2 regions of the Virgibacillus xinjiangensis genome follow, and region 1 is predicted to be linked to the other one. Evidence: a T-box and tRNA genes for the amino acid it is inferred to sense, from the RefSeq annotation. Region 1 holds a T-box; the other holds one or more tRNA genes.
The links. A T-box is a leader RNA that pairs with one kind of tRNA and senses whether it is charged. The one in region 1 lies ahead of tyrS (tyrosine--tRNA ligase), so its partner is inferred to be a tRNA-Tyr.

Region 1 (14,744 bases):
GTGGACGTGTAGACATCCCATCTTACAGCGTTCAACCAGGTCAGGTAATCGGACTTCGTGAGAAATCCAAGAATCTTGATATTATCAAAGAGGCTGTGGAAGTAAACAATTTCGTACCTGAATACGTAACATTCGATGCAGATAAAATGGAAGGTACTTATGCTCGTTTCCCTGAGCGTTCTGAACTTCCAGCAGAAATCAACGAAGCTCTTATCGTTGAATTCTACTCCCGTTAATATCATAGAGAAGCAGTCGGTAAATCCGGCTGCTTTTTTTCGTTCTTTTGCCAAAAGAAAAGCACTGACTCGAGAGTCAGTGCTTTTTCCTCGTTATTCATAACGGATCAAGGTGTATTTTTTCTTTCCTCTGCGGATGATGGTGAATTGCCCTTCTATCCTATCATCCTCTGTAAGCACATATTGGAGATCCTGAACTCGTTCTCCATTGATGTAAATAGCTCCATTCTTGATATCCTCCCGTGCCTGACGCTTGGAAGAGGAAATCGAGGATTCCACCAGGAGATCGATCAAGCCAATCTCCTCCTTGGCTGTCTGATATGTAGGCACATCTTTAAACCCTTGCTTAATATCACTGACAGACAACTGCTTCAGGTCGCCACTAAAGAGAGATGCAGAAATCTTTTGGGCTTGCTGTAAAGCTTCCTCACTATGGACATCCCTGGTCATTTCTTCGGCCAGTCGTTTCTGTGCCGCCCTCTCCTCCGGTCGCTTATTAACCTCTTCCTCCAACGCATCAATTTCATCATCAGAGAGGAAGGTGAAATAGCGGAGGAACTTGATGACATCCCGATCATCTGTGTTGATCCAGAACTGATAAAATTCATAAGGAGATGTTTTCTCAGGATCCAGCCAAATGGCACCTCCGGCCGTTTTACCGAACTTCGTACCATCAGCCTTCGTTATTAATGGAACGGTCAAACCAAAGACTTTTACTTCTTGCTCTTCATCCTCCCGTGAACGCCTGATCAATTCCATGCCCGCGGTAATGTTCCCCCACTGGTCACTGCCACCGATCTGCAATGTACAGTTTTCCTCTTCGTACAGTCGTAGGTAGTCGAGGGATTGCAAAATCATATAGCTGAATTCCGTAAAAGTAATCCCCTGTTCAATTCTAGCAGAAACGGACTCCTTGGCCAGCATATAGTTGATGCCGAAATGTTTACCTGCGTCCCGGAGGAAATCAATGACAGTCATGCTGCCGAGCCAATCATGATTATTCCGTGCTACTACTGGGTTCTCTCCTCTTCCGAAATCAAGGAGCCTGTCGATCTGCTGTTTGATTTTTTCGCTGTACTGTTTGACAACTTCCCCTTCGTTCAACGAACGTTCCGTCGATCTGCCGCTTGGGTCTCCAATCATGCCGGTTCCGCCGCCAACTAATGCGATCGGCTTATGCCCTGCTTTCTGGAACCTTTTCAGCATGGTCACTGGCAGCAAATGGCCTATGTGCAGGCTGTCCGCTGTCGGATCGAAACCGACATACAATGTCACTTGGTTTTCTTCTAAGTGCTTCTCCAGGCCCTCTCTATCGGTGGTTTGATGGATCAGCCCCCGGCTTTCCAGATCTTCTAAGATATTCATGTTCATCACTCTCCAACTGAATTTTTTGCATAAAAAAAGCCCGTTCCTTACGATAAGGGACGAGTTGAACACGCGGTACCACCCTTGTTGCATGCAATATGCCACTTGGGATTTGTTAACGATGTCTCCACCGTTCCCGAATTCTTCCTCCATCTCCTCCGGAAAATACTCCAGACCGTAATTCATCCGTAGATATATACCGGCTCCCACCTACCGCCGGCTCTCTGTAATAGTGATCTGCGAACTACTTCAATCTTTCATCGTATAGATTATATCATTCTCTATTCATACCATATCCAGCTCCATAAAGCAATAATAAGCTTTAGTTTTTATCTGTTCCGGTCTGTCGGATTATGCTATAATTGATAGGGAATTTTGGGAGGTTTTTCAATGGATTTAAAAGAAAAGTACCGCATATATAGCCGGAAAGTCGGAGAAATGTGGAATACAGGGAAAATACAGCGTTCATCCCGGATTACCTATGACGTGTTCTGGAATGTCGTCATCTTTTTCCTCGTCCTGGTTTTTATCGGCCTCTTTTTTGCTGGAGGAATTGGTGCCGGCTATTTTGCGTCATTGGTGGAAGATGAGCCGGTAAGAAGTTATGAAGAAATGGAACAGCACTTATACGACTATAGTCAAACGTCGAAACTCTATTTTGCAGATGCGACCTACTTTGGAGACATCAGTTCAGATGTTCATCGCGAAGAGACTACTCTTGATAATATCTCGCCACATCTGATTGAAGCGGTAATTGCTACCGAAGATGAATATTTTGAGACGCACGAGGGGATCGTGCCAAAAGCCCTGCTCCGGGCAGTCATGCAGGAATTCACTAATGCTGAAGTCCAGACAGGTGGAAGTACACTGACCCAGCAAGTCATCAAAAATCAGGTGCTTACAAATGAGGTTTCCTTCGAAAGGAAAGCGAAAGAAATACTGCTTGCCCTCCGTTTGGAACGATTTTTTGATAAAGAAGATATCTTGGAAGCATACCTTAACATCGTTCCGTTCGGCAGGGACGCGGCCGGCAGGAATATTGCCGGAGTACAAACAGCTGCCAAGGGAATTTTCAATGTGGACGCCTCGGAGTTGACCCTCCCTCAAGCGGCTTTTATCGCCGGCCTGCCACAAAGCCCTTTCGCCTATACGCCATTTAAAAATGCTGGTGGCCATAAAAGCGAAGAAGGTATGGAAAGAGGATTAAACCGGATGCAGTCCGTACTCGATCGGATGCATGAGGAGGAATACATCACGGATCAAGAGTATCAGGAAGCCAGCAATTATGATGTGGTGGCAGATTTCCGGGAGGATTTCCCACTGCCTCACGATACCTATCCTAAATTGACGGACGAACTAGAAAGAAGAGCGAAAGATTTACTTACTGCAAAGCTAGCTGAAGAGGATGGTTATACGGAAGAAGACTTGGATAATGATGATCAGCTGGCGAAAAGATACAAAGAGAGAGCCACAACAGACCTTCGCACCAGGGGATATCAGATTCATTCAACCATCGACAAAGAAATCTATGACTCTATGCAAGAAGTTACTAATAACTTCGGCAGCTTCGGACCTTCCTGGACAGGTAACATCACCATGTCAGATGGTGAAGAAATAGAAACTACCCAGCAAGTACAGGCAAGCGCCGTCATGATGGAAAATTCCACTGGCCGTATCATCAGCTTTGTAGCGGGTAACGACCCTGAAAGCTATTACAACTTTGCGACAAGAGCTGTAAGATCCAACGGAAGTACCATGAAACCGCTGCTGGTGTTCGCGCCGGCACTTGAAGAAGGTATCGTCCAGCCAGGCACTCCAGTGGCTGATATTGATTTGCCAGTCGCAGGTGACTGGAAACCATCGAACTACAGTGGATCGCACTACGGCCTGATCCCAGCAAGGAAAGCCCTGTTCAATTCTTATAATGTTTCCACCAGCCGTATATACAAAGAGATGCTGGATAGCAATCCGGAAAGGAACCCGGTGAAAGAGTATTTGTGGAAAATGGGAATCAGTACGATTTCAGCGAAGGAAGGCTTCTACCCTTCCCTTTCGATCGGTGGGGCCACCAATGGAGTGACAGTAGAAGAAAACACCAATGCCTATGCCACCTTAGGGAACTCAGGGAAATTCGCCGATGGCTATATGATTGAAAAAATCACCACGGCTGACGGTGAGACTGTTTTTGAGCAGGAAACGGAAACAGAAGAAGTTTTCTCACCGCAGACTTCCTATCTGACCCTCGATATGATGAGAGATGTCATGGATCAGGGAACTGGAACCTACGCGAATTCGCAGCTTGCCAATCGCAGTGTCGACTGGGCTGGGAAATCAGGTACCTCCCAGGATTGGGAGAATGTCTGGTTCATGGGAGTCAATCCGAATATAACCGTCGGTACTTGGATGGGATATGAAATACCGAAATCATTATACAGGTCATGGGATCCGCAAGGCCACAGCCACCGAGTACAAAGGTTCTGGGCCCAGCTTATCAATAGTGCAGCTGAAGTCGATCCAGAATTGGTCACACCAAGTGGATCGTTCGAACAACCGGAAGGAGTTGTCTCTCGAAGCTATTGTGCCATTTCTGGGAAGCTTCCATCTTCACTATGTGAAGCTGCTGGACTCGTGAAAACAGACCTGTTCAACCAAAAATATGTACCAACTGAAACAGATGACAGTTTGGTAAGCGGCAGTTATGTGGAAGTTAATGGCCGATCTGTGGAAGCCGGCTCCGATACCCCTGGAGAGTTCGTTGATGGAAACGGGCTGGCATTCAATCCGGAGTTTCTTAAAAGAAATGGATATGACCAGTTAAACAGTGTCACCCAGCTGTATCCGCGAACGAACCGAGACCGTTGGGAACGAATCGGGGCTCCTCGTTCAAGCGGGACCACGATAGAAGATAATGGGCAGGCACCATCTGCTCCAAGTGCTTTAGGAAACTCCGACGAAAGGCTGGTATGGAACCGTTCGAACAGCCCAGATGTGGCAGGATACCGAGTCTACCGTGCAGCAAACCAAGGAGGCAGCTTCAGTCAGGTCGGCAACACCACCTCGACCTCTTATTCAGCCCCTGGAGATGGTGTATACCAAGTACGGGCAGTTGATTTCTATGGCAGGCAATCCGACCCATCCAATGAGGCTATTGTCGGGAATATTCCAGCCACAGCATCTTCCCAAGATGCAAATGAAGAAGATAACAACTCATCGGTGGAGCAGACATCTGTTGAGAATGTTTCTAGTGAAGGGAATAATAATGAGAGTAATGATGTCGAAGAATGAATGACTTCTGTAAAACCCGCCAGTCAGTGGCGGGTTTTTTTATGTCAGACTTTCTGAATGGCTGGCTATTGCACAAGCCTTCAGTCATAAAGAGTCGACAGTGATTTTTATTCACGTAGAATTTTATTCATAAATTACTAAAAATTGGCTATCGTTTGCTGTATAATGAATGTAAGCGCATTAACTATACAGGTGGTGAAGGGATGGAACATCCAAAGACCCCGTATACCGTGTCCTGGGAAACCAAAGATGAAACGGTAACCATAGAGGGTCCTGTGAAACCAGAAGAGTTGAGTACCTACCATTTTCATGAACAATTGACAGCATTTCGTCCGGCTGACAAACAATTTGAGGCGTTGATAAAAATTGCCGATTTCCCGGAGGGGCGTATCATCATTGCCAGGACAGCAGATACCATCATTGGCTATGTAACCTTTTTACACCCCGACCCGTTGGAGAGATGGTCGGAATTCAACATGGAAGACCTCATTGAATTGGGAGCGATCGAGGTCATCCCTCGTTATCGTGGAGATGGTGTAGCTTCCCAGCTGTTGAAAGTTTCCATGATGGATGAATACATGGAAAATTACATCATCATCTCCACGGAATACTACTGGCATTGGGATTTGGATGGAACAAGGCTGAGTATCTGGGACTATCGTAAAGTCATGGAAAAAATGATGGCTGCAGGAGGATTGACCCCAGCACCTACGGATGATCCTGAAATCATCTCCCACCCGGCCAATTGCCTGATGGTGAGAATTGGAGAAAATGTTCCCGAAGAATCTGTGAAGAGATTCGATAAGCTGCGTTTTCTGCAGAGGCATCAATATCGCAATATGAGGGAGGGTTTCTAATGCTTGTGGAAGAAATTATGAAGACGGAAGTGATCAGCCTACCTCCAACTGCTAGCATTGCTGCTGCTCAACTCCTCCTGGAAGAGAATAAAATCAGGCATATTCCCATTGTTGATGATCAGCAAGCAGTTGTTGGCATTGTCTCGGACCGTGATGTACGGGATGCCACTCCCTCTATTTTCCAAGCCGATGCCGACAGACATGAATTGGAAAATGAAATACAATCCATTATGAGCCATCCGGTTGTTACCATCCACCCGCTTGATTTTGTGGAAGATATCGCACGTATTTTCTTTGACGAAGAATTTGCCGCCCTCCCAGTTGTCCAGAACAACAAACTTGTCGGGATGGTCACAGAGAAGGATATGCTTTATACATTGATCCAGTTGACCGGAACCCATGTACAGAGTTCTCATATTGAATTAAAGGTGCCTCACCGTCCCGGTATTCTTCCAGAGGTAACTGCCATCTTTGGCAAGCGGAAGACCAATATTGTCTCGGTATTGGTCTACCCATTTAAGGATGATCCATCTTTCAAAATACTTGTTTTCCGGATTCAGACCATGAATCCCGCACCGGTAATCCGAGATCTGAGAGAGGCTGGATATGAATTGATGTGGCCCAATAATGTAATGGGGTCCCAATCATGAGCTGCAATGCCCGCTTTGTATATTCTGAGAATCTATTAAAGTATCACTTCCATCGGGAACATCCTTTCAATCAAAAAAGGGTCCTACTGGCTAAGGAACTTTTGGAAGCCGCAGGACAGCTGGATAAACGGGACATTATCCCCCCACGCATGGCGACGGATGAAGAGCTCACTTTATTTCATGACCACTACTATGTAGAGACGGTAAAAAAAGCAGGAATGGGCCTCCTCTCCGATGAAGAAGGTTATGAGTACGGTCTGGGAACAGAAGATACCCCCATCTTCAACGGCATGCATGAAGCTTCCGCCTACTTAGTTGGTGCAAGCTTATCAGCAGTCGACTGTGTCTTGGAAGGCAAAGCATCCCACGCACTGAACTTGGGAGGAGGACTCCATCACGGGTTCAAGAGGAAAGCGGCAGGATTCTGCATTTATAATGACGGTGCCATCGCCATTAACTATATCCGGAAGAAATATGGATTGAAAGTTTTATATGTGGACACAGATGCCCATCATGGAGATGGGGTACAGTGGGGTTTTTATGATGACCCCAATGTGTGCACCTTTTCCATCCATGAGACCGGCAGATATCTTTTCCCTGGTACTGGCAATGTAAATGAACGAGGAATCAAAGAAGGGCATGGATATAGTTTCAATCTGCCCATCGATGCATTTACAGAAGATGAATCTTTTCTACAAGTGTATGAAACAGCACTGAAAGCCATTGCGGAATATTTCCAGCCAGATGTGATCATTACACAAAACGGAGCAGATGCCCATTGCTATGACCCGCTGACACATCTTTGTGCGACCATGGAAATCTATGAAAAGATCCCCCAAGCTGCCCATCAAATTGCCCATGAATATTGCAATGGAAGATGGATTGCACTTGGAGGCGGCGGCTATGACATATGGAGAGTGGTCCCAAGGGCCTGGAGTCAGATATGGAATGTCATGAAAACCGGGAAGCCGGAAGCAGGTGACATCCCTGCGGAATGGCTTGGCAAATGGCAGAAACAATCACCCACCCCGTTACCTGTACATTGGGAAGATAAAAAAGAGATCGTCCCAGAGATTCCAAGAAGACCGGATATTACCGAAAAAAATAATAAATTACTGGCCAGTCTTCTGAAATATACCCAACTTCCTGCGACAAACGAAAACGGAGCTGACTATTGAGGGTCGGCTCCGTTTTTTCCATTCCAGCACTCATCTTAGATGTACGCTGTGATATCTTATCTATCAGTTTGTCGAGTTCCTTTCTTCAATCCGGTGGGGCAGTACCACCTTCTTCTCTTCAACTTCTTCTTTATTCATATATTTTGTCAACAACCGCATGGCTACAGCTCCAATATCATACATCGGCTGCACAACAGTAGAGAGTGTTGGTCTTACCATGGTTGCTAGCCTTGTATTATCAAAACCGACCACCTCGATATCTTCCGGCACCCTAAAACCTTGATCCTGTGCCCCATGAATCACTCCCAATGCCATTTCATCGGAAGCAACGAATACTGCACCTGGCTTCTCATTTTCCAAAAGCTGTTGAATTGCTTCTCTGCCGAAATCGTAAGAATAATTGCCATTTCTTACAACCATATTCTCATTCAGTTGGACAGCTCCTTCCTCAAGAGCTCGTAAATATCCCTGATATTTCAGTTCATTGATTTTTTCATCTTCCTCCCCTGATATGAAGGCAGGATGGGAATTGCCATTGTCAATTAAATATTTAGTTGCTTCATATGCTGCTTCTGCATAATCAATATTCACCGACGGAATTTTTCCGCTTTCATCATAGGTGGCAGCGAGGACAACCGGTACAGATGCACTCTCAAATTGTTGAATGTGTTCTTCCGTTATGTTGCCTCCCATGAACAGAATGCCGTCGACTTGCTTTTCGAGCATGGTATTGATCAGTTGTAATTCCTTATCTTTATTTTGATCGGAATTGCTTAAAATGACATTGTATTTATACATCGTAGCTATATCTTCAATACCCCTGGCAAGCTCAGCAAAGAAGATGCTGGAAATATCCGGAATAATGGCTCCGACCGTTGTCGTCTTCTTACTAGCCAGTCCGCGGGCTACTGCATTCGGACGATATCCCAGTTTTTCAATGGTATTCAACACCTTTTTTCTGGTTGTCGGCTTTACGTTCGGATTTCCATTAACCACCCTGGACACGGTGGCCATGGAAACATTGGCCTCTCTTGCTACGTCATATATAGTTACAGTCATATGTCTTTACCTCCTGGATTCAAACGAACTCTTTTTCCTATATCATACTCCACCATGAAATAAATTACAAAAATTTAAGGCTGATCCCCCTGGTGAGGGACCAGCCTTCATAACAATTGATGACCGATTTTAGTATTCGAGCCTGTTTTTCATTTTATCCAACTCATCAATGAACGTATTGAACATTGGAATATCCATTTGCTGAGCAGAATCTGACAGGGCAACAGCCGGATCTGGATGTACTTCTGCCATGATTCCGTCTGCACCGATTGCCAAGCCTGCTTTTGCAGCCGGCAGAAGAATATCTCTTCTGCCAGTGGAATGGGTCACGTCCACCATGACAGGCAAATGTGTTTCCTTTTTGAGGATTGGAACCGCTGAGATATCCAGTGTATTCCTTGTCGCTTTTTCGTAAGTTCTGATTCCTCTCTCGCATAGGATAATATTTTCATTTCCGCGGGAGATGATGTACTCTGCTGCATTGATGAATTCGGAAATCGTCGCAGATAATCCACGTTTCAAGAGAACAGGCTTATTGACATCCCCAGCAGCCTTCAGAAGTTCGAAGTTCTGCATGTTCCTTGCACCAATCTGAATCACATCCACATAATCAAGAGCTTTCTCAATATGTACAGGATTTACAATTTCACTTACAACAGCCAAGTCATATTTGTCTGCTGCTTCCTTCAAAATTTGCAATCCTTCTACTCCAAGTCCCTGGAAATCGTATGGAGAAGTTCTTGGCTTGAAGGCACCACCACGGAAAAGCTTTACCCCTTTTTTGCTGACCGCTTCGGCCACTTTTTCCACTTGGTCATAACTTTCTACAGAACATGGACCCATTACATACTGTGCAGTACCATTGCCAATTTGGGTTCCCTTGATATCGATCACTGTGTCTTCAGGTTTCTTCTTCCTGGAAACAAGAAGGGCCTTACGGTTATCATCGATCTGCAATTCAAGGCTAGCCTTGAAAATTTCTTTGAAGATATGCTCAATGGTAGAATTTTCAAAAGGGCCATCATTATGTTCCGTGATATGATCGAGCATGGATCTTTCCCTAACCGGATCAAACCTGTTCATGCTCTGCTTGGTTTTAATCTGCCCTATTTCTTGTACAAGCTCAGCACGTTGGTTGATCAAGTTGAGAATTTCGAGGTTAACCTCGTCTAATCGGCCTCTTAGCTGGTCCATTTCATTTTGGCTCATCTAACTCCACTCCCCTAATTGTTTATTCATATATAATTTCAATAATTAGAAACCATTATAACGAAGATAAAATGCTTTGTCATTACTTAGTTAAATTTTTTTTCATATTTTCGGTTAACAAATAAATTTCAGTCAAATTATCCCGAATTTTGCCCGAAAATTTTTCATGAGGCTAAAAAAACAATGCAGCCCGCCAGCGGAGCTGCATTGTTAGGTTTATACCTCTACGTTTTTCAGCTGTTCACTATCCTCGATATATTCTTCTGTTGGGGCATCGGATACTCCTACTTCTCCGTCTTCCTTCTGATCTGCGGACTTTTTGGTGAACCTGTCCTGGAATGTCTTCGTCAGGTCTTTGGTTTTAGCGGAAGCATTGGTGGTTGTATCCATCGCTTTCCGTTTCAGTTCACTCCCTGTGGTATATGCACGGTCTTTCCAATTGGTGCTTTTCTCAGCTGCGATATCCTTCCACTCATAAGCACGGCCCTTCACCTGGCTGGCTCCCTGATTGATGTCCCCTCTCAGTTCCCTGCCGGATTTCGGTGCCAATACCAATGCGGCTCCTGCGCCAATGATTCCTCCAATCAACGTGCCAATGACAAAATCTTTTGTGTTGATGGTGCTGTTGGATTGGTTGTTATTTTCTCCCATCAGTAATTCCTCCCTTTATTTTTTTCTTTTATTCACCATATCCATGATGGCTGAACCCCATTTAACCGCTTGAGACACCTTTTCATCGTCTTGAGCGGAGGTCCGTGAGATACTATTGGATAATTGCTGCAGAGACAGATTGAAATCCTTGACCGTTTCACCGATTCCTTTAGCTCCGTCAAATAATCCATCCAGTTTGGAAGACTTTTCGTTCATATCGTCTGCCAGTTTATTCGTTTTATTTAACAGTTCGGTGGTCTCTGTTGTAACTCCCCGAATCTGCTTATCCAAATCGTCAAGGGTTGTAGAAACTTCGTTCATCGTATTTTTGGCTGCTTTCAAGGTTATGACCACATATACCACGAGAACCACGAAGGCGATTGCAGCGATCAATGCAGCGATATAAAGCATGATTTCCATGTGTTACCACTCCTTTAGTTGTTATGATGTCAGGTATAGTTTGGGCTTCATGGTTAATGCACGTAATAATTCCAAAATACCTTTATAAATGATACCCCTATTTAACAGCTTTCAAACCTTATTGATATGGAGGCCTATACATATATTTCAACAGGCCTGTCCTAAAATCCTGCTGATTCCGCAAGTTTTTATGTACAAACTGAAAATGTGAAAAAAGAGCCTGTTCTCTACTGCAGACTCTTTTTTCAATTCATTTATTGACCTTGAGGTAATTTTCATAGGCCTCCTGGAATTTCTGGATATCTCCAGCCCCCATAAAGATCAATACACTATCCTTATATTGTTGCAGGACACCTATGCCATCCAGCTCAAGGACCACCGCATCGTCTGTCAACTCTTTCAAATCATTGATGGTCAGCTTTCCAGACTGTTCCCTTGCAGACCCGAAGATATCACACAGGTATATGTGATCAGCCAGGTTCAGGCTATCAGCAAAGTCTTGGAGGAAGGTTTTCGTCCTGGTAAATGTATGTGGCTGAAAGATGGCAATTACCTGCTTTTCAGGATACTTCTTACGTGCCGCATCGATGGTAGCCGTTATTTCTTTGGGATGATGGGCATAATCATCCACTAATAGCTGATCTCCCACCTGTTTCTCTGTGAAACGGCGTTTGACACCTCTGAAGCTGCTTAATTGCTTGATTGCATCGGTGTTGATATCTTCATAGTGGCAAATGGCTATTACTGCCAGGGCATTTAATACATTATGGTTCCCATACATCGGAATGGTGAACGTGTCATAAAATGTATTTCTTACAAAGACATCAAATTCGGTTCCTGTTTCTGTTTCCCTCACATTTTGTGCTTGAAAATCATTGGTGTCGAGGAATCCATAATAGACAACAGGAACCTTAGCCTGGATTTGCTGCAGTTTCTCATCATCACCACATGCAATAATACCTTTCTTCACTTGATCCGCCATCGACTGGAAGGCATCGAATACATCATCAATGCTCGTAAAATAATCAGGATGGTCGAAGTCGATGTTGGTCATGATGGCATAATCCGGCTCGTACTTCAGGAAATGACGCCGATATTCGCATGCTTCGAACACAAAGTAGTCGCTATCCGCATGCCCTTTGCCTGTGCCATCTCCAATCAAATAGGAAATAGGATAGGTTTCATTCAGCACATGCGCCAAAAGCCCTGTCGTGGATGTCTTGCCATGTGCACCTGTAACGGCGATACTGGTGTATTGCTTCAGCCACTCACCGAGGAACTCATGATACCTGTAATAAGTAACTCCCTGCCTTTTGGCTTCCTGTATTTCCGGGTGGTCATCTGAAAAGGCATTTCCTGCAATGACCGTATAATTTTCTTTGATGTTATTTTCTGAGAAGGGATAGATTGGAATGCCCTTTTCTTCCAAGGCTTTCTGTGTATAAAATACCTTTTCTATATCGGAACCCTGCACCGTCTCCCCCGAATCGTGGAGAATATGTGCTAGGGCACTCATTCCAGTTCCCTTTATACCAATAAAATGGTAAGTTGTCATATAAGAACCTCCAAATTAACATGAAAAGGATTAAACGAACCCTTACATATTCACTGTTTCAGCTAAAATGCCAATGATATTGCCATATTATATCAGAATTTATACAGGAACAAAATAAACGATCCGTTTATTATACGTCCCCGTAATACTTGACTTCTTCCAGTCTCGGATTCGGACGGTAACGACGGCCTTCCTTAGCCTCTGGTGTCCCGTTCAACAGTACATTATCACCGGTGAAGCCAATGTTAATTTTCAACAGATTCCTGCCTACGCCGTAAATATCAACCGGTACACCAGCCCTTTCGAATTCTGCAATCCTCGTCTCATTGAAACCGCCAGTAGCGACAATCTGTACATGGGAGTATCCTTCTTCATCCAAGGCTTTCCTCAAAGCGAAGATCAACTCGGGATTGACACCTCGAGGGTCGAAAGTCCCCATAAGGTGATGATTCCTTAAGAAGTATTTATCGACCAACGTACGGGAAGTATCCAACCGAACGGATTTCAAATCATCTCCAAATTCCCTTGCAACTTTCAGGGAATCCGTGATGACATCATTATTATAGTCAACCAAAGCAGCAAGTTCATCTTCCGGGAACATATCATGATACGCTCTGCACGCTGCTACAATGTCTCCCCGGTACATCTGGATCAAGGCATGCGGCATGGTACCCATCCCTTCTTTTCCCCACCATTCATTCATCGCATGGGTTGCCTGGGCGGTGGAGCCTCCGATAAATGCTGCATAACCATCTCCTGCCTGCTGCGTATAATGGTCATCACGATCTCCCATAAAAATGACAGGCTTCTGCTTGCCGGAGGTTCGAGCTGCTTTTACCACATTGTATACATTCGTTGCTACGGATGTTCTTCTCGCAAGAATTCCATCAATGATTCCTTCCAGATAGCCGAATTGCTGATAAGAGCCGGAAACGGTCATAACTGTTTCAAAAGGCTTCACCTTGTCTCCATCCTTCAGTGAATGGATCTTCAACGTTTCCGGTCTGTCTGCAAAGGTATGCAGGAGGGCAATTGCTTCATCCGTCCCGCACAGAACAGCTTCTTCTTTTTGAAAAAACTGCATGGTAATATAATTATCGGGCAGCTTCTCCTCTGCAATCTTTTTGGTTTTCAAAAAATAGACGGCAGAGAACCATCCCTCTTTGATCCGTTCATCAAATTTGAACGTCTTGTTCGTCAGTCTTTCGATTTTACCGGAAAGCTTCTGTTCTATTTCCTTCATTATTAAGTACTCCTTAACTGTATTCTTCCTTTATCTTATATAAATTCCAGCTGTATCACAAGGCTTTTAACTTTTCTACTCGGCCTGGGACGGACTAATCAGGACCTCTCTCGGCTTACTTCCATTCTGGCCGGAAATGATCCCTCTGTTCTCAAGAGAATCGATCAGCCGTGCGGCACGGTTATAGCCAATTTTGAAATGTCTCTGCAATAAGGAGGTGCTTGCACTGTTCTGCTGAAGAACAAATTGCATAGCTTCCTCCAGTAAATCGTCTTCTTCTTCATCAATGACTGCCTGCTCAAGGAGCTGTTCTTTTTCAAACAGGTATACAGGTTCAGCAATACTTCGCGCATGACTTGTCACCCGCTCTACTTCATCATCGGAGACAAACGGGCCTTGAAGCCGTATGCTTTTCCCTGCCCCATTTTCTATGAACAGCATGTCCCCTTTGCCCAACAGTTTCTCAGCACCACTTGTATCGAGGATGGTCCGGGAATCTACCTGGGAAGATACACTGAAAGCGATCCTGGTCGGGATATTCGCTTTGATCAGCCCGGTAATGACATCGACGGAAGGCCGTTGTGTGGCTAAGAGCAGATGGATACCACAGGCACGTGCTTTCTGGGCAATTCGGCTGATGGAATCCTCTACATCTTGAGGAGAGACCATCATTAGATCTGCCAGCTCATCGATTACGATGACGATATACGGCATTTTATCTTGCAGTCTGTTCTGATCAGTTATTTTTTGATTATATCGTTCAATATCCCTAACGCCCTCTTCCACAAATTTCTCATATCGGTCTTCCATCTCTTTTACCGCCCACTTCAGGGCAGCAGTTGCAGCTTTGACATCTGTTATGACTGGAGAGACCAAATGAGGTATCCCATTATATGGAGCCAATTCCACCATTTTCGGATCAATCAGCATAAACTTCACATCCTCATGGTGAGCCTTATAGATCATGCTGATCAAAATGGTATTGATGCACACACTTTTACCCGACCCGGTGGCACCTGCTATCAGTCCATGCGGC
Region 2 (14,744 bases), on a different contig from region 1:
GCAAGCACGGCAATTTGCGCTGTATATGCCTTCGTAGATGCGACAGCAATCTCCGGCCCTGCATGCAAGTGAAGTGTATAATCAGCTTCACGGGAAAGGGTGGACCCTGGCACGTTTGTAATCGTTAGTGCCGGATGTCCCAATTCTTTAATCTTCACAAGCACGCTGCGGCTGTCTGCTGTTTCCCCGCTCTGTGAGATGAATACAAAAAGCGGTTTTTCTGATAGTAATGGCATGTTATAGGAAAATTCACTTGCGACATGAACTTCCACCGGAATATTGGCAAGCTTTTCAAGGAATTCTTTGCCGACAAGACCGGCGTGATAGCTGGTACCTGCAGCAATAATATAGACTCGATCTGTTTCCTGCATAGCTTTGCGGATATCCTCATCCAACTTCAATGCGTTGTCAGCATCCTGATATTCATTGATGATTTTGCGCATGACAATTGGCTGTTCATCTATTTCCTTCAGCATGAAATGAGGATAGGTCCCTTTTTCTGTATCGCTGGCATCAATTTCTGCTGTAAACGGCGTCCGTTCCACCACTTGGCCATCAAGCTTCTGAATTTCCACTTCCTTGTGGTTTACCAGTACAATCTCTTTATCCTCAATTTCCAAATATTGATCAGTCAACTTCAACGTTGCCATCGAATCACTTGCAACCACATTAAACTTATCACCAAGACCTACGAGCAACGGACTCTTATTCTTGGATACATAGAAAGTCTCCGGATCTTCTGCATCGATCATGGCAATGGCATAAGAACCCTTCAAAAGTTTCATGGTCTGACGGAAGGCTTCGACTGTATCTTCATACTTTCCATGAAGCCTTTCTATGAGTTGTACAATGATTTCTGTATCAGTTTCACTAACAAAGTCGACATCAGCCAGAAATTCTTTCTTTAGGTCCAAATAGTTTTCGATGACACCATTATGGACAAGGGTAAACCTGCCTGAGGCACTTTGATGAGGGTGGGCATTTTCTTCACTGGGCACTCCATGTGTTGCCCAGCGTGTATGTCCTATGCCCATGTTGGCACGGATGGAAGTATCCACACTTTCACGCAGTGCTGCAATCCGCCCCTTCACTTTTGTCAACTCAAGCCCTTTGTCAGTCAATAGAGCGATCCCGGCCGAATCATACCCTCTATACTCTAGTTTCTCCAGCCCGTTCAATAAAACATCTGTTGTATCATTCTGACCAATATATCCTACAATTCCGCACATATTGTTGTTCCTCCTTCATCAAGGGACAACAAAACGCTTGATTTCAGGGGCGTTCAGCTGCCCCTTTCCCGTGATATAAAAGTTTGCATCCTGCTTCAACCCCTTGGCCAATAAGTCACCTTATTGTTTTAAGGCAAAAGCATGTCGGTTGAGATGCACAACCGGGAGGAATCCGCCGAACACTCGATTAGCCTCCACCTCGTCAACTATCCCCTTTCACCGGTCAGGGAATAGTCCTGGCGCTTTTAAAAAGACAGTGAGACTTGATGACTCCTTTCATTTTTCGAATAAAAAGCCAGCTCTCTCAGTTTACCTCAATTCCTCGTTAACTAAACTCCTGTTGAGAGCTCATTTCATTTTACTTGATGGTAATTAATTTGGTCAATACTTTTGTTAAAAGGACTGGGTACACCTAATTTATGCAGAGGGATCATAAGCCGTTCCCTAACCTTCTCCGCCCGTGAATAGCACCGGGTTTGCACTCCAAGAACGGTGTTAAAGCAGCATACACGATAAAAGGCCGTTTTCCTCTTGGAAAACGGCCTTTTATAAGCTACTCTTTTACACCGAGAAGACGGTCGATAACTTCTGCTACTTGATCGACGTATTTCTCACAATCTGCTTTGGTAGGAGCTTCCACCATTACGCGAACCAGGGGCTCTGTACCGGAGGGACGTACCAGTACTCGGCCCTGGTCTCCGAGTTCATTTTCAACTGCATCTATTTCTTCCTGAATTTGCGTGTTGGCCAATGCTTCTTGTTTATCGATTACCTTTACATTTTTCAGCACTTGCGGGAATACACTCATCTCAGCGGCCAACTCTGACAACGGCTTACCGGTTTCTTTCATGACATTCACCAACTGAATGGCTGACAACATGCCGTCCCCGGTCGTTGTATAATCAAGGAAAATAATATGGCCTGACTGTTCCCCTCCAAGGTTAAAGCCGCCTTTCCGCATTTCTTCCATCACATAACGATCGCCTACCGCTGTTTTATCACTGCGCATACCATTCTCTTCCAATGCTTTATAGAAACCGATATTGCTCATAACAGTGGAAACAACCGTATGATCCTTTAACAATCCTTTGGAATTCATATATTTTGCACAGATGAACATGATCTGATCGCCGTCGACAATGTTGCCTTTCTCGTCCACAGCAATTAAGCGGTCTCCGTCCCCGTCAAAGGCCAGGCCTACATCTGCTCCTTTTTCATTTACAAAAGCCTGCAGTGTTTCCGGGTGAGTGGAGCCGACCCCATCATTTATATTCAGACCATCCGGTGAAGAACCGACGGTAAATACGTCTGCCTCCAAGTCTGCAAACAGATGTGTAGCCAGGCCTGAGGTGGCGCCATGGGCACAATCAAGAGCGATCTGCATCCCTTCAAAGTCATTATCAATGGTATCCTTAAGAAAAGAAAGATATTTTTGGCCGCCCTCAAAGTAATCATTGATGACGCCTATATCCACTCCTGCCGGACGAGGCAAATCATCTTCCCCATCCATAAGACTCTCGATTTCATTTTCTTGTGCATCAGACAATTTAAACCCGTCTGGGCCGAAAAACTTAATCCCGTTGTCTTCTACAGGGTTATGGGAAGCTGAAATCATCACTCCGGCCTGCGAGCTTGTAACTTTTGTCAAATAAGCGACGCCAGGAGTGGAAATGACGCCAAGACGCATAACTTCCGCTCCGATGGAAAGCAGGCCTGCTACCAGGGCACTTTCCAGCATTGGACCGGAAACCCTTGTATCTCTTCCAATTAGGATCCGCGGTTTTTCTGTTTCCTTTGTCAGTATATAACCGCCGAAGCGTCCTAATTTAAATGCCATTTCAGGGGTAAGTTCCTTATTTGCCACCCCTCTAACGCCATCCGTTCCAAAATATTTTCCCATGTTACCTCTCCTTTACTTGCGAATCAACCTGTCATTCAACTAATATAGTCATTTCTTTCGCTTAATTTATTGCGACGGTGACTTCCTCATACTCACCGGTAACATCATAACCATCTGAATCGGGACCCTCAATGACAACTGGAACGAGATGTTCACCAACGGACATTCCGCTTAGATCAATGGTCAAGAGAAAATCAGTTATATCCAGTTGACTGATTTCCGGCTGGCTCCCGGAAATCAGCAGATCCATCTGGCCGCTCCCGGGATCTATAAATTGCAGGTCATGTCCCTCCTCCAGCCCTTCAGTCTGTAAGGAAACGTCCTCAATTGTTTCCGTTTGGTCCACTTCTATCTCCACCTCGACAGTTTCCGGTTCAGGAACAACCGCACCATCCGGCAGATCAAGTTCTGCTTCAATGGTTTCCGACTCTGTCCGTTCGGTCAGGTCGATTTCCTCCGTAGAGATTTCTTCAATACCTTCCAGTGTATCGGAAGTTGCATAAACTTCTACTTCCTCCACACTAGCAGATATGGATGTTATTTCATAGCCTTCTGGAGCTTCTCCTGAAGTAGCAACATTCACAGGCACCTTCTTACTTGGGTTTTCCAATTCAGCTGAGAATTGGACGTTCTCTGGCTCGACTCTTACGTTCAATTCATTGCCCTGCGTATCATATACATTCACAGGGAGTTCCCTGTTGTTAATCGATTCTTCCACCCCAGACAAGTTAACATACACATTTACAACCCCTATTTCATCTATGACACTTTGTGAACTTGTAATGGTCACCGTCTGCGGTTCTATATTGTAATCACCCAATTCGAAACCGGTAGGCAGCTCATCTTCATTAAGAAACTCTGCTCCTACCTCAAACTCCTCTGTTGCTCTTTCCTCTATAGTTACCTCGACCGTCTTGGGCTCAATATAGGCAGTGAGCTGATTAGACAGGTCTTCATGTTGAATTTCTACTGTATGCTCGCCTTCCTCCAATCCTTGCAGGTCGACAAACACATCGAAACTTTCTTGAAGGACGGTTGGTGCCAGTAATGCAGGAGTGCCTTCCAGCGACACGGTTACATATTCCGGGACCCCGCTTACTACAAACTGTTCCTGGTCAATCCGAATTTCCACTGGTACTTCCTCTATCGTTTTCACCTCCGTAGCCCGGCCTGGGATGGCGGACTCGGATGTAGAAGTGTTCACTTCCACATTAACGAACACATAGAGAAGCACAGCAAATGCCAAAGCAAGGACCCGTATGAACCACTTACTCTTGAACCAGTTATCCATTCGTATCCCCCCCACGCTTTTTTGATTTCTTTTCAGGGGTTTGCTGCAGGGACAGATTATCCTGGAGTATTTCCCGGAGCCTGTCTTCACTCAGATTTCTGAATAACTCTCCGTTTTTAGTACAAGAAATATCCCCCGTCTCCTCTGAAACCACGATCGTCAGTGCATCAGTTACTTCACTGATTCCCATCGCTGCCCGGTGCCTGGTCCCCAGCTCTTTAGATATGAACGGACTTTCCGACAATGGCAGATAGCATGCAGCCGCAGCAATCTCATTCCCTTTAATGATTACCGCTCCATCATGTAAAGGCGTATTTGGCGTAAAAATGTTCGTCAACAGCTGATGGGATAACTTACCATCAATAGGAATCCCCGTTTCAGCATACTCGCCTACTCCTGTCTCACGTTCGATGGAAATCAACGCACCAATTCTCCTTTTCGCCATATACTTTGCAGATTGGATGATTGCATCAATATTTTTTTCGATCACCTCTTCCTCCGACCTTGCATTCCGGGAAAAGAGGTTTCCCCTGCCTATCTGTTCCAGCGCCCGCCTCAATTCTGGCTGGAAAAGAATGATGATCGAAAGAAATCCCCATAAAATCGCTTGATTCGTTATCCACTGCACCGTCTGTAAATCAAACAGGATACTAATAAGCCAAACAGCCAGTACGACAGCTATTCCCTTCAATAGCTGAATAGCCTTCGTTCCACGGATCAGCATGATCAATTTATATAATACATACCAGACGAGAGCAATATCTACGCCTATTCTAAGCAGTTCTATTAAACGGAATCCCCCATCAAGCATGATTACACACCCCTACATTTAAAATACTCTTATACACCAGCTCATTCCTCCTTGGAGGAGGCTGTTCTGCGATTATTGTTTATAAATATGTAACGTGCTAATTATAACACATTTTCTTCCTGAAAACCTTCGAATCCACTATGACCACTAAACTCTTTCAAGGCCAAAAAAAGGAATAAAGCTCATGCTTTATCCCTTTTCTTTTCCACTATTATTTAGAAGGCAAACACACCTTCAAAGAAAGTTTTGATTTTATACCAAATCCACTCGAATGTCCGGTCAATTGTTTCTATTTCTCCATTAACTTCGCCCGCCGAAGCCATAAGTCCATCACCTTCGATTGTTGAACCGACAACTTCACCGTTAATCAAAGTTATATCCCCGTTCACTGCCCCTTCAATCAACAGATCTCCATTTTTGACAAGCAAGTCTCCTTCTACTGTAACACCTTCCGGCACAATTACTGTATTCCCCTCAATATTTAGATTTTCCTCTTTAGAGACGATAAGTTCTGTATCCTGATTCCAAGAAGAAAAAAGGCTCCCTGTCATTAAGAAAAAGAAAATGGCTGCAGCCGTTACTACCGGATGAGCTTTGAACCAGCGGCGATACCTCACTCGCTTCTTTTCCTGCGGCAGCCTATCCATCACTCCTCGAGTGAAATCTTCGGGTACTTCGACGCTCTCCGTGCTCTTAATAAGCGTGATCGTCTTCTTCAGTTCATGGAAATGTTCCTGGCATGTTTCACAACCTTCTAAATGGGAACGCAGTGCTGTCTCTTCTTCTGTGGTCATGTCACCATCTAAATATTGATGCATCAGCTTTACAGCCTCACCGTGACATTTCATTCTAATCACACTCCTTTACACATGGCGCAGCCTCTTCCTCATTGCTTCCCTACCTCGATAAAGACGCGTTTTCACTGTTCCAAGAGGAATATCCATGATGTCACTGATCTCATGCAGAGAAAGCTCTTCAAGATATCTAAGAACGATGATTCCCTTATATTTCGGGGGAAGTTCCGATATGGCTTGTTGAATACTGCTTTTCAATTCCAGGCTTTCCACTTCCTCTACAGGGGTACGGCCGCCTGCGGCAAGCTGAGAGTACATGTCCAACCCTTCCGTTCCCTTAATCTCTGCATCAAGAAAATAGTCCGGTTTGCGCTTTCGGATTCTGTCAATTGATAAATTGGTAGCTATACGGTATAACCATGTGGAAAATTTTCTCTTCGTATCGAAGGAATCGATGTTGACATAGGCACGGATAAAAGTTTCCTGAGCCAGATCTTCAGCCTCATGTCTATTCCCGAGCATTCGGAAACAATGTTGAAAAATCCTCCCTTGATAGAAGGAGATTACATCTTCAAATGCTGACTGGTCACCCTTTTTCACTTGTTTTATTCTTTGTAAGATAAATTGCTCCATATACGAACCTCCGCTTTATGCGGTAATTATAATTACGGACATGTTAAAGAAAAAGTTTCATAAATATGATGTTTTTATGTTTAAAATTGCAAACACGCGGGTAATTACATAGTATAGTATACTAGATAGGAGGAAAGATTTGTGAGTAAATCTGTTTTATTGGAGAAAATTGAAGAATGCCGTCAAGAAATGATTTCTCTCAGTGATACACACGACTTGACTTCCGAAGTGGTTATGTCGTCCAGTATGAAACTGGACAAATTAATTAATGAGTATCAAAATTATGCATAATATTATAAAGTTAACTTCCATGAGCCTACATAAATTATACAAAAAAAGACATTAAATTTTCATGAGGGAAAATTTAATGTCTTTTTATATATACTTCTGATTTACTTCAGCTTCTCGCCAAACAAGGAGCCCATCAAGCCAACAGCCATTTCCCCCGTTTTATTCTTTTCGTCCAGTATAGGATTAACCTCCACAAATTCAGCTGACGTGATCATCCCCGATTCAGCAAGCATTTCCATTGCAAGGTGACTCTCCCGATAAGTCATGCCTCCAATGACCGGTGTACCTACACCTGGGGCTTCAGAAGGATCCAATCCATCCAAATCCAGACTCAAATGAACTCCATCGGTACGATCTGTTAAGTAGTCAATGGTCTCTTCCATTACTGCTGGCATTCCCATCCGATCAATCTCATGCATAGTAAATACTTTGATGCCTTGTTCCCTGATGAGCTCACGTTCTCCCGGGTCAAGGGAACGCGCCCCAACGATGACAATATTCTCTGGTTTTATCTTTGGGCCATGGCCATGTAAATTAGTTAATTTCTCATGGCCGATCCCTAGACTCACAGCCAGAGGCATGCCATGGATGTTTCCGGATGGGGAAGTTTCGCTCGAATTCAAATCCCCGTGAGCATCATACCAGATAACCCCCAGGTTTTCATAATGCCTGGAAATCCCTGCCAAGCTCCCGATGGCGATGCTATGGTCGCCTCCCAAAATGAGAGGAAAACGCTCTTTTTCTATTTCTGTATCCACGCACCTGGCAAGTTCTTCATTAGCCCTGATGACCTGCGGCAGGTTTTTAAGATTGGTTTCATCCTGTTCTTGCAGGGAATCAGGCCGCTCTATAGCTATATCCCCTAAATCATGAATATCTTGTTTCAAGCTCTGCAATTTCTCTATGGCACCGGCATACCGCATGGCGCTTGGCCCCATATCTACTCCCCGGCGACTCTGCCCCAGATCCATGGGAACACCGATAATAGACATTTTATCAATCATATTCATACCTCCTTATACCATCATTGTAGATAAAATCTGTTAAATGACTCAACTGTACATTTTTTTGTATATCTATGCATTGGCCGCAACGCAGGAAATCGTTGTGGTTGGCGAGTTCGAGAAAAAAAGCAGGCAACTGCCTGCTCGTTTTTATGGGTTATTCAAGACTTCAGCACCCTTGAGATAGGGATGAAGAGCTAACGGCTTAATGCCTTCCGCAGCCCATGCGTTCATCAGTTTCTCTGCCTGCTCTGGTGAGGGCATGAAAGCAATCCCACAATCCCCACCACCTGCGCCTGAGGGCTTCCCTGCTCCTCCGTACGCTTCAGCTAAATCACATAACCGGCTCAAAAGCTTTGTTTCCACCTCGACACCTGCCTTATTTCCCACCTGTGCAAGTGCTGTCCTATTCCATTTGACACCTGTTAAAATCCTGGAAGTATCTTGATGATTGATTCCTTTTAAAAGTTCGTTGACAGCCATCCTGCTATCCCTTAAGAATTTACCGTAAGCCCCAGGTAAGTCGGCTTTCAGCTGTAAAATTTCGTCCACCAATTTCTTAGTCGAGGCCGGCTTTCCTGTCCAGCCTATACATACATATACATCATCCGGTAGATAGACAGGTTGGATGGAATGATAGATCCAATCCTTTTCCAATACGTCTGTCACCGTTGAGGTCGATTTAAGTGCATCGCTCAGCCATTCCGCCTGGAAAGACGTATATTGTAGAAATCCACCATAAGAAGATGCAGCGACATCTGCTCCTGATCCATTCCCCTGTGTTTTTATATGGGACATGGCTGCAAGTTTGAAAATGAGTTCTTTTTGAGGTTCATCTTCCATCACATGATGCAGCACCGAGGAAATTACCGCGACCACCACAGCAGCACTGGAACCTAGACCGTATTTCACCCCCGAGGCGTCGTCTAGTTCACTTTTTATCGACAACTGAAAAGGAGCAAGGTTGGCCGATTGCTCAAGGAGATAAGCAACAGCGGTACTCATGGCATCCTCCGCAAACTTTATCCGCGGGTCACTCGATTCAATATGTACCCGCCCCTCCTCTATCTTCCATGGGAGGTCATAGAGCTGGAAGTCTTCCAAAGAGAGACGGTATTTATCACTGGACTCGACAGTAGCGTATACAAAGCGGTCTACCGCCATCACAATAAGACGATGATGCGGTTCCAGGACCGCAAACTCACCGGCAACCATCAGCTTGCCGGGAACTTTTAAAGTCATGGATGTTTGGGACAATATGTTCAACTCCTATAAATAGGTAACCCCTTGGCCGACCTTGCTTAATCGCACGTCCGTTACCCCTTCAATATCACTGAGAATCTGCTTAACCTTCTCTTCATATTCCGGAAGATAAAGTACTTTGACATTTGGGCCTGCATCGATGGTGAAGTAGACGGGAAGCCCTGACTTCCTCATTTCCCGGACCTTCTGCATCACAGTCATTGTCGTATCCAGCCAGTAGGTGAAAGGAGGGTTTGCCCCCAGAGTGGTTGCATGCATTTTCAGACAGTTAGCTTCCGCAATCTGGCCAACCTTTTCGAAGTCTTTCATAGCAATCCCCGCTTTTATCTCCTTCAAGTCGTTCGGGACACTTTCAATCCACCCACGGAAAAATGGGGACGTTTCAACGGTACGTTTCATCCCTGCACGGCTGGATACTTTTTTCATGGTATCATTCAAAACAACAGCCGCAACACGGATGTCCCAATGTTCTGCAGATGCCACTGGAATAGCATGCGAATCTGCGCCATCTGGCCTGTCGCCCATTCTCCATTCAGCAAAGCCTCCATAAATGGAGCGGCAAGCTGACCCGGAGCCTTGCCGAGTAATCCTGGATAGATCCTGACTGCTCATCTCTAACCCAGCAGCCTTGGTTCCTGCAGCTGCAAGTGCCGCAAAACCAGAGGCTGAGGAAGCAAATCCTGCCGCGGTAGGTACCTCATTTGTCGACCGAACAGATGCATACAACCCCTCTTTCCCAGTTCTAAGGCGAATCAGGTCTAGAAACTTGGCCACCCGGTCGTATTGCTCACCTTTGACCGATTCGTCATTTAAGAAGAAGTTGTCCTCTGTCAAATCTTCCTGGAATTCCACCGTTGTAGTGGTATGAAATCCATTCAATGTGAGGGAAAGACTACTGTTGGTTGGCAGGATCAGCTGCTCATTCCGCTTCCCCCAATATTTGATTAAAGCAATATTTGTGTGCGCTCTTGCAGTAGCCTTCATTTTATTCTCTGCACCTTTCTTTACTGTTCCTATTGGTCATTCTTCAGGACAAACGGCCACACAGCATGGGCCCCGACCTTTCGGAGCCTTTCGGCCAACTGTCGGGAGTGAACTTCATTTTTTGCAAGGGCAATGATGCATCCACCATTGCCACCGCCTGTCAGTTTAGCACCCAAAGCACCTTCCTGCCGTGCAAAATAGATAAGTTTATTCAGACCTGCATCACTTACTCCCAGTGCTTCTAATTCTTTCTGTGCTTCATTAAGCATGTGGCCCAGAAAATGCTTTCCAGCCTTTTCAAGTGCATATTTAGCTTGATGAGTAAGTTCACCAATACGATCCAATTTTCTCTGGAATCGCTTAGGAGCAGTTTTTACTAAGTCAGCTACCGCTTCTACGGCAAGACGAGTATCTCCGATTCTTCCGGAATCAGCCACCACGAAGTGAAAATCTTCCTGCAGCTCGATGAAATCGATGGGTTTCTCCTTCTCATACCAGATAGGCTTTTCAGATGTTATGGTGATGGTATCAATCCCGCTAGGAGAACCATGAGCATAAGTCTCCGCAATATCTGCTAACCGCAGAAGCTCTTCACTGGTATATTCTTCTTCAGCATAGGCAAAAAGGGAACGGACGATGGACACGGCAACAGATGCACTGGAACCCAGTCCTTTCCCATGAGGGATAGAAGAGTTTATTCTGATCAACAGATCCTTGCAGGGAATACTTAAGTGGTCAAGTGTTCCTCGGACACAATTGGCTATCCCATCCAGGTTATCAGGAACCGAATCAATGGGCCCATGGTAGAAGGAGCTATCCAGTTTGACAGTCCCGGGCACATATTCGACAACCGATTCCACTCCGACCAGCGGAAATGGAATGGCGATGGCTGGTTGTCCGTGCACAACCGCATGCTCGCCAATCAGTATCAACTTGCTGTGTGCTATCCCTACTGCTGTTTGTTCTGAAGCTGTCACTTTTTGTATATTCATTTTTTAGCCTTTTCCACCAATTCTTTAGCTTTTCCGACACGGATTTCATTTTCTTGGATCAACTGTTCTGCAATCACGTCTATCATCTCCCCAGTAGCCCCTGCCGCTATAGCAACAGAGCGAGAATGTAATGCCATATGGCCCTTTTGGATTCCTTCTGTAACCAATGCCTTCAAAGCTCCGAGATTCTGGGCAAGACCCACCGTTACGATCACTTCAGCAAGTTCTCGGGCAGACCCGATATCAAGGATCTTCAATGCTGTTTTTGACATGGGATGAACGCCAATTGATCCACCGACAGAGCCCACCGCCATGGGTAGCTCGAGTTCACCGACAAGGTTACCATTCCTATCAGTCGACCACTTTGTCATCGAACCATAATAGCCATTGCGTGCTGCATAAGCATGTGCTCCAGCTTCTACAGCGCGCCAATCATTGCCCGTGGCAATGACAACCGGATCTATCCCATTCATGATTCCTTTGTTGTGCGTGACAGCACGATAGGGATCCGAATCTGCAAATTGGAAGGCGCTCACCACTCCGTCCCTAACATCTTCTCCTGAGGATTCACCGGTTTTTAGTAAATGAGGTGGAATTACACAACGGGCCTTAGCTATACATTTGTCCGCATAATTGGACAAAATCCGCAAATAGACCTTACCCTTTGTCACTTCCTCCACAATGGGCGCCAGAGATTCCACCATCGTATTGATAATATTGGCTCCCATCGCATCACAGGTATTGATGTATATATGGAGTACGAGCATCTGCCCATACATTGAATCGGACTCTTCATTCAAAACCCTTACTTCCAGATCCTCTGCGCCGCCCCCTCTTTTCACTATACTCGGATAGGCGTCATTAGCACTTTGAAGCAACATTTCTTTCTTTGAGAGCAACTCCTCTTTCGCTGCCTGATTATCAGGAGCGCCTACTACTTGGATCTGCCCTATCATTACCCTCTCCGTCGTTTCTGCAGTAAACCCGCCAGCACTCCGGACTATTTTTGCTATGTGACTGGCCGAGGCGACTACCGATGGCTCCTCGACCGCCATCGGTACTACATATTCTTTCCCGTTTATAAGGAAATTCAATCCTAAACCCAGCGGCAGGGGAAAAGTTCCAATGACATTCTCAATCATCTTATCGGCTGTAGCTGCCGGTAATGGTTCACCGGAAGATAATACGGCTGTCTCAGTTTCATTCAATGCAGCCAATTCTGCCAATAGTTCTCTGCGCTCCTCCATTGGCTTGTTATAAAAACCGGGAATCCTAGAAGATTTCATCCTCAACCATCCTTTTTATCCATAGGTATTATATACGTGAAGTGAATTAAATTTGCTCAAAAGTGCTCATATAAGCATATTATAACACGTAACCATCTATCTGTTTCAACGAAATACACATAGGAGTTCAGACTATGAGCCAGAAAAGGGAGCGACAGACCATAGGCATCAATTACTCGGCCCATAATGAGAACATCCCCTTAAAATGCAAATAAACAAGGCTATTGTTACAAGCCTTGTTTATTATTTAACCTCATATATTAATCGATAAAGAAATGAGCCATGGAGGATTCGAACCTCCGACCCTCTGATTAAAAGTCAGATGCTCTGCCAGCTGAGCTAATGGCTCCTATAGTAAATTTTTAGGAAAATGCTCTGAAAATAAAAAAAGTGGCTGGGCTACCAGGATTCGAACCTGGGGTACACGGGATCAAAACCCGATGCCTTACCGCTTGGCTATAGCCCAACACTATAAATGGTGGAGGGGGAGAGATTCGAACTCCCGAACCCTGAGGGAGCGGATTTACAGTCCGCCGCGTTTAGCCACTTCGCTACCCCTCCGTAAGTATTGTGACCAATTCAACTGTTTTTAAACATAAAAAAAGAAAAATGGTGCCGGCCAGAGGACTTGAACCCCCAACCTACTGATTACAAGTCAGTTGCTCTACCAATTGAGCTAGGCCGGCAATGGTGGAGGATGCAGGGCTCGAACCTGCGACCCCCTGCTTGTAAGGCAGGTGCTCTCCCAGCTGAGCTAATCCTCCAATGGTGACCCGTACGGGATTCGAACCCGTGTTACCGCCGTGAAAGGGCGGTGTCTTAACCACTTGACCAACGGGCCAGTTTTTATAATGTCTGTCGCAAACTGACGAAACTTAGTATAACCCGATACGAAACATTTGTAAAGGGGTTAATGAAATTTTTTTATCTTTTTTTTGTTCACTCCCACCAGGAGTTAAAGGCAGGGATGAGAAAGAGTATGGATTTCCTTCCCCTCGATTATTAGGTATAATGTACAGAAGAATAATTTGGAGGTGCAAGCATGTCAGATTTATTGCAAGGGAAAAATATAGTGGTGATGGGTGTAGCTAATGAACGAAGCATAGCCTGGGGGATAACAAAGTCACTACATAATGCTGGAGCAAATCTTATTTTCACAAATAGACAGGAACGTTCCTATAATAAACTGGTTAAACTCCTGGAAAAAAATGATATTAGTGCGGAATTGATTGTTACTTGTGATGTGGCCAGCGATCAAAGCATTCAGGAAGCCTTTGAAGAAATTAAAAATAAGGTCGGCATCATCCATGGCGTTATCCATTCTGTAGCCTTTGCTAATAGAGAGGAATTACAAGGAGATTATGCTGAAACTTCTCGGGAAGGCTTTCTTCTCGCTCAGGAAATCAGCGCCTATTCTCTCGTAGCAGTCACCAAAGCAGCCAAAGACATAATGGCTGAAGGAGGAAGTATTGTTACCCAGACCTATCTTGGTTCTGAACGAGTAATCAAAAACTATAATGTGATGGGTGTGGCAAAGGCTTCTCTTGAGGCCAGCATGCGGTATCTTGCAGAGGATGTCGGGAAACTTGGAATACGGGTGAATGCTGTTTCTGCTGGCCCAATTCGCACCCTCTCTGCAAAGGGGGTCTCCGGTTTCAATGAAAAAGCAGGGAAAATTGAAGAAGTAGCTCCCCTTCGGCGCAATGTAGATCAGGATCAAGTAGGAGATGCTACCCTCTTCTTTATGAGCGACCTCTCAAGAGGCGTTACAGGAGAAATATTACATGTTGATTCTGGGTTTAACATTATTGGTGGATGAAACAAACAAGGGATAAAATCTAGATAGCTATCCAGAGTTCCTCTGCCAGCATGGACCATATTCACCTGAAGTCATCATGTTGAGACTGGCTGCCTTAGAAAGGCAGCCAGTCTTTATAGGTGGGTACAATATGATTTCTCACCACATAAATATAAGAAACCGGTAAATATGAGTGGGATTGATTAGGAAGATAACTATATCCTTAAATAGTGATAAAAAAAAGGCCGTTCCTCGGCCTCTTTTGTCTGTACGGTGGACCACATCGACGTGTCTTCTTCTTGCTCTTCAGGAGCAGTCAGCCTGCCGATTATGAGACCCGCAATCAGTAAAAGAAAAACAAGAATAATAAGCCCCATTATTTCACGTTTCTTTTCCTGGCCCTCCCCTGTTCTCCTAAACCAACGCTTTTTGTCTGCCATCCCCCACCTCCTTCTTTATGGCGAGTTT

Region 2: it encodes a tRNA-Tyr, which carries the amino acid that the T-box ahead of tyrS (tyrosine--tRNA ligase) is inferred to sense. The anticodon was not compared.

Annotation. Positions count from the first base shown of each region.
Region 1 is NZ_JBHRSA010000031.1:125,288-140,031, forward strand. It holds gene rpsD (30S ribosomal protein S4) at 1-236, shown strand, start outside; gene tyrS (tyrosine--tRNA ligase) at 330-1,601, opposite strand; T-box leader at 1,654-1,871, opposite strand; gene ACFOGI_RS07735 (transglycosylase domain-containing protein) at 1,992-4,886, shown strand; gene ACFOGI_RS07740 (GNAT family N-acetyltransferase) at 5,090-5,743, shown strand; gene ACFOGI_RS07745 (acetoin utilization AcuB family protein) at 5,743-6,393, shown strand; gene ACFOGI_RS07750 (acetoin utilization protein AcuC) at 6,390-7,571, shown strand; gene ccpA (catabolite control protein A) at 7,635-8,630, opposite strand; gene ACFOGI_RS07760 (bifunctional 3-deoxy-7-phosphoheptulonate synthase/chorismate mutase) at 8,760-9,839, opposite strand; gene ACFOGI_RS07765 (YtxH domain-containing protein) at 10,056-10,490, opposite strand; gene ACFOGI_RS07770 (DUF948 domain-containing protein) at 10,506-10,910, opposite strand; gene murC (UDP-N-acetylmuramate--L-alanine ligase) at 11,161-12,465, opposite strand; gene ACFOGI_RS07780 (nicotinate phosphoribosyltransferase) at 12,596-13,708, opposite strand; gene ACFOGI_RS07785 (DNA translocase FtsK) at 13,784-14,744, opposite strand, start outside.
Region 2 is NZ_JBHRSA010000057.1:108,030-122,773, forward strand. It holds gene glmS (glutamine--fructose-6-phosphate transaminase (isomerizing)) at 1-1,229, opposite strand, end outside; gene glmM (phosphoglucosamine mutase) at 1,783-3,129, opposite strand; gene ACFOGI_RS16005 (CdaR family protein) at 3,191-4,420, opposite strand; gene cdaA (diadenylate cyclase CdaA) at 4,413-5,231, opposite strand; gene ACFOGI_RS16015 (zf-HC2 domain-containing protein) at 5,447-6,079, opposite strand; gene sigW (RNA polymerase sigma factor SigW) at 6,095-6,658, opposite strand; gene ACFOGI_RS16025 (Spo0E family sporulation regulatory protein-aspartic acid phosphatase) at 6,800-6,949, shown strand; gene rocF (arginase) at 7,051-7,953, opposite strand; gene ACFOGI_RS16035 (phosphomevalonate kinase) at 8,104-9,210, opposite strand; gene mvaD (diphosphomevalonate decarboxylase) at 9,223-10,200, opposite strand; gene mvk (mevalonate kinase) at 10,230-11,192, opposite strand; gene ACFOGI_RS16050 (hydroxymethylglutaryl-CoA reductase, degradative) at 11,189-12,478, opposite strand; tRNA gene ACFOGI_RS16055 (tRNA-Lys) at 12,755-12,827, opposite strand; tRNA gene ACFOGI_RS16060 (tRNA-Gln) at 12,870-12,944, opposite strand; tRNA gene ACFOGI_RS16065 (tRNA-Tyr) at 12,955-13,039, opposite strand; tRNA gene ACFOGI_RS16070 (tRNA-Thr) at 13,089-13,164, opposite strand; tRNA gene ACFOGI_RS16075 (tRNA-Val) at 13,167-13,242, opposite strand; tRNA gene ACFOGI_RS16080 (tRNA-Glu) at 13,245-13,319, opposite strand; gene fabI (enoyl-ACP reductase FabI) at 13,521-14,297, shown strand; gene ACFOGI_RS16090 (hypothetical protein) at 14,492-14,716, opposite strand.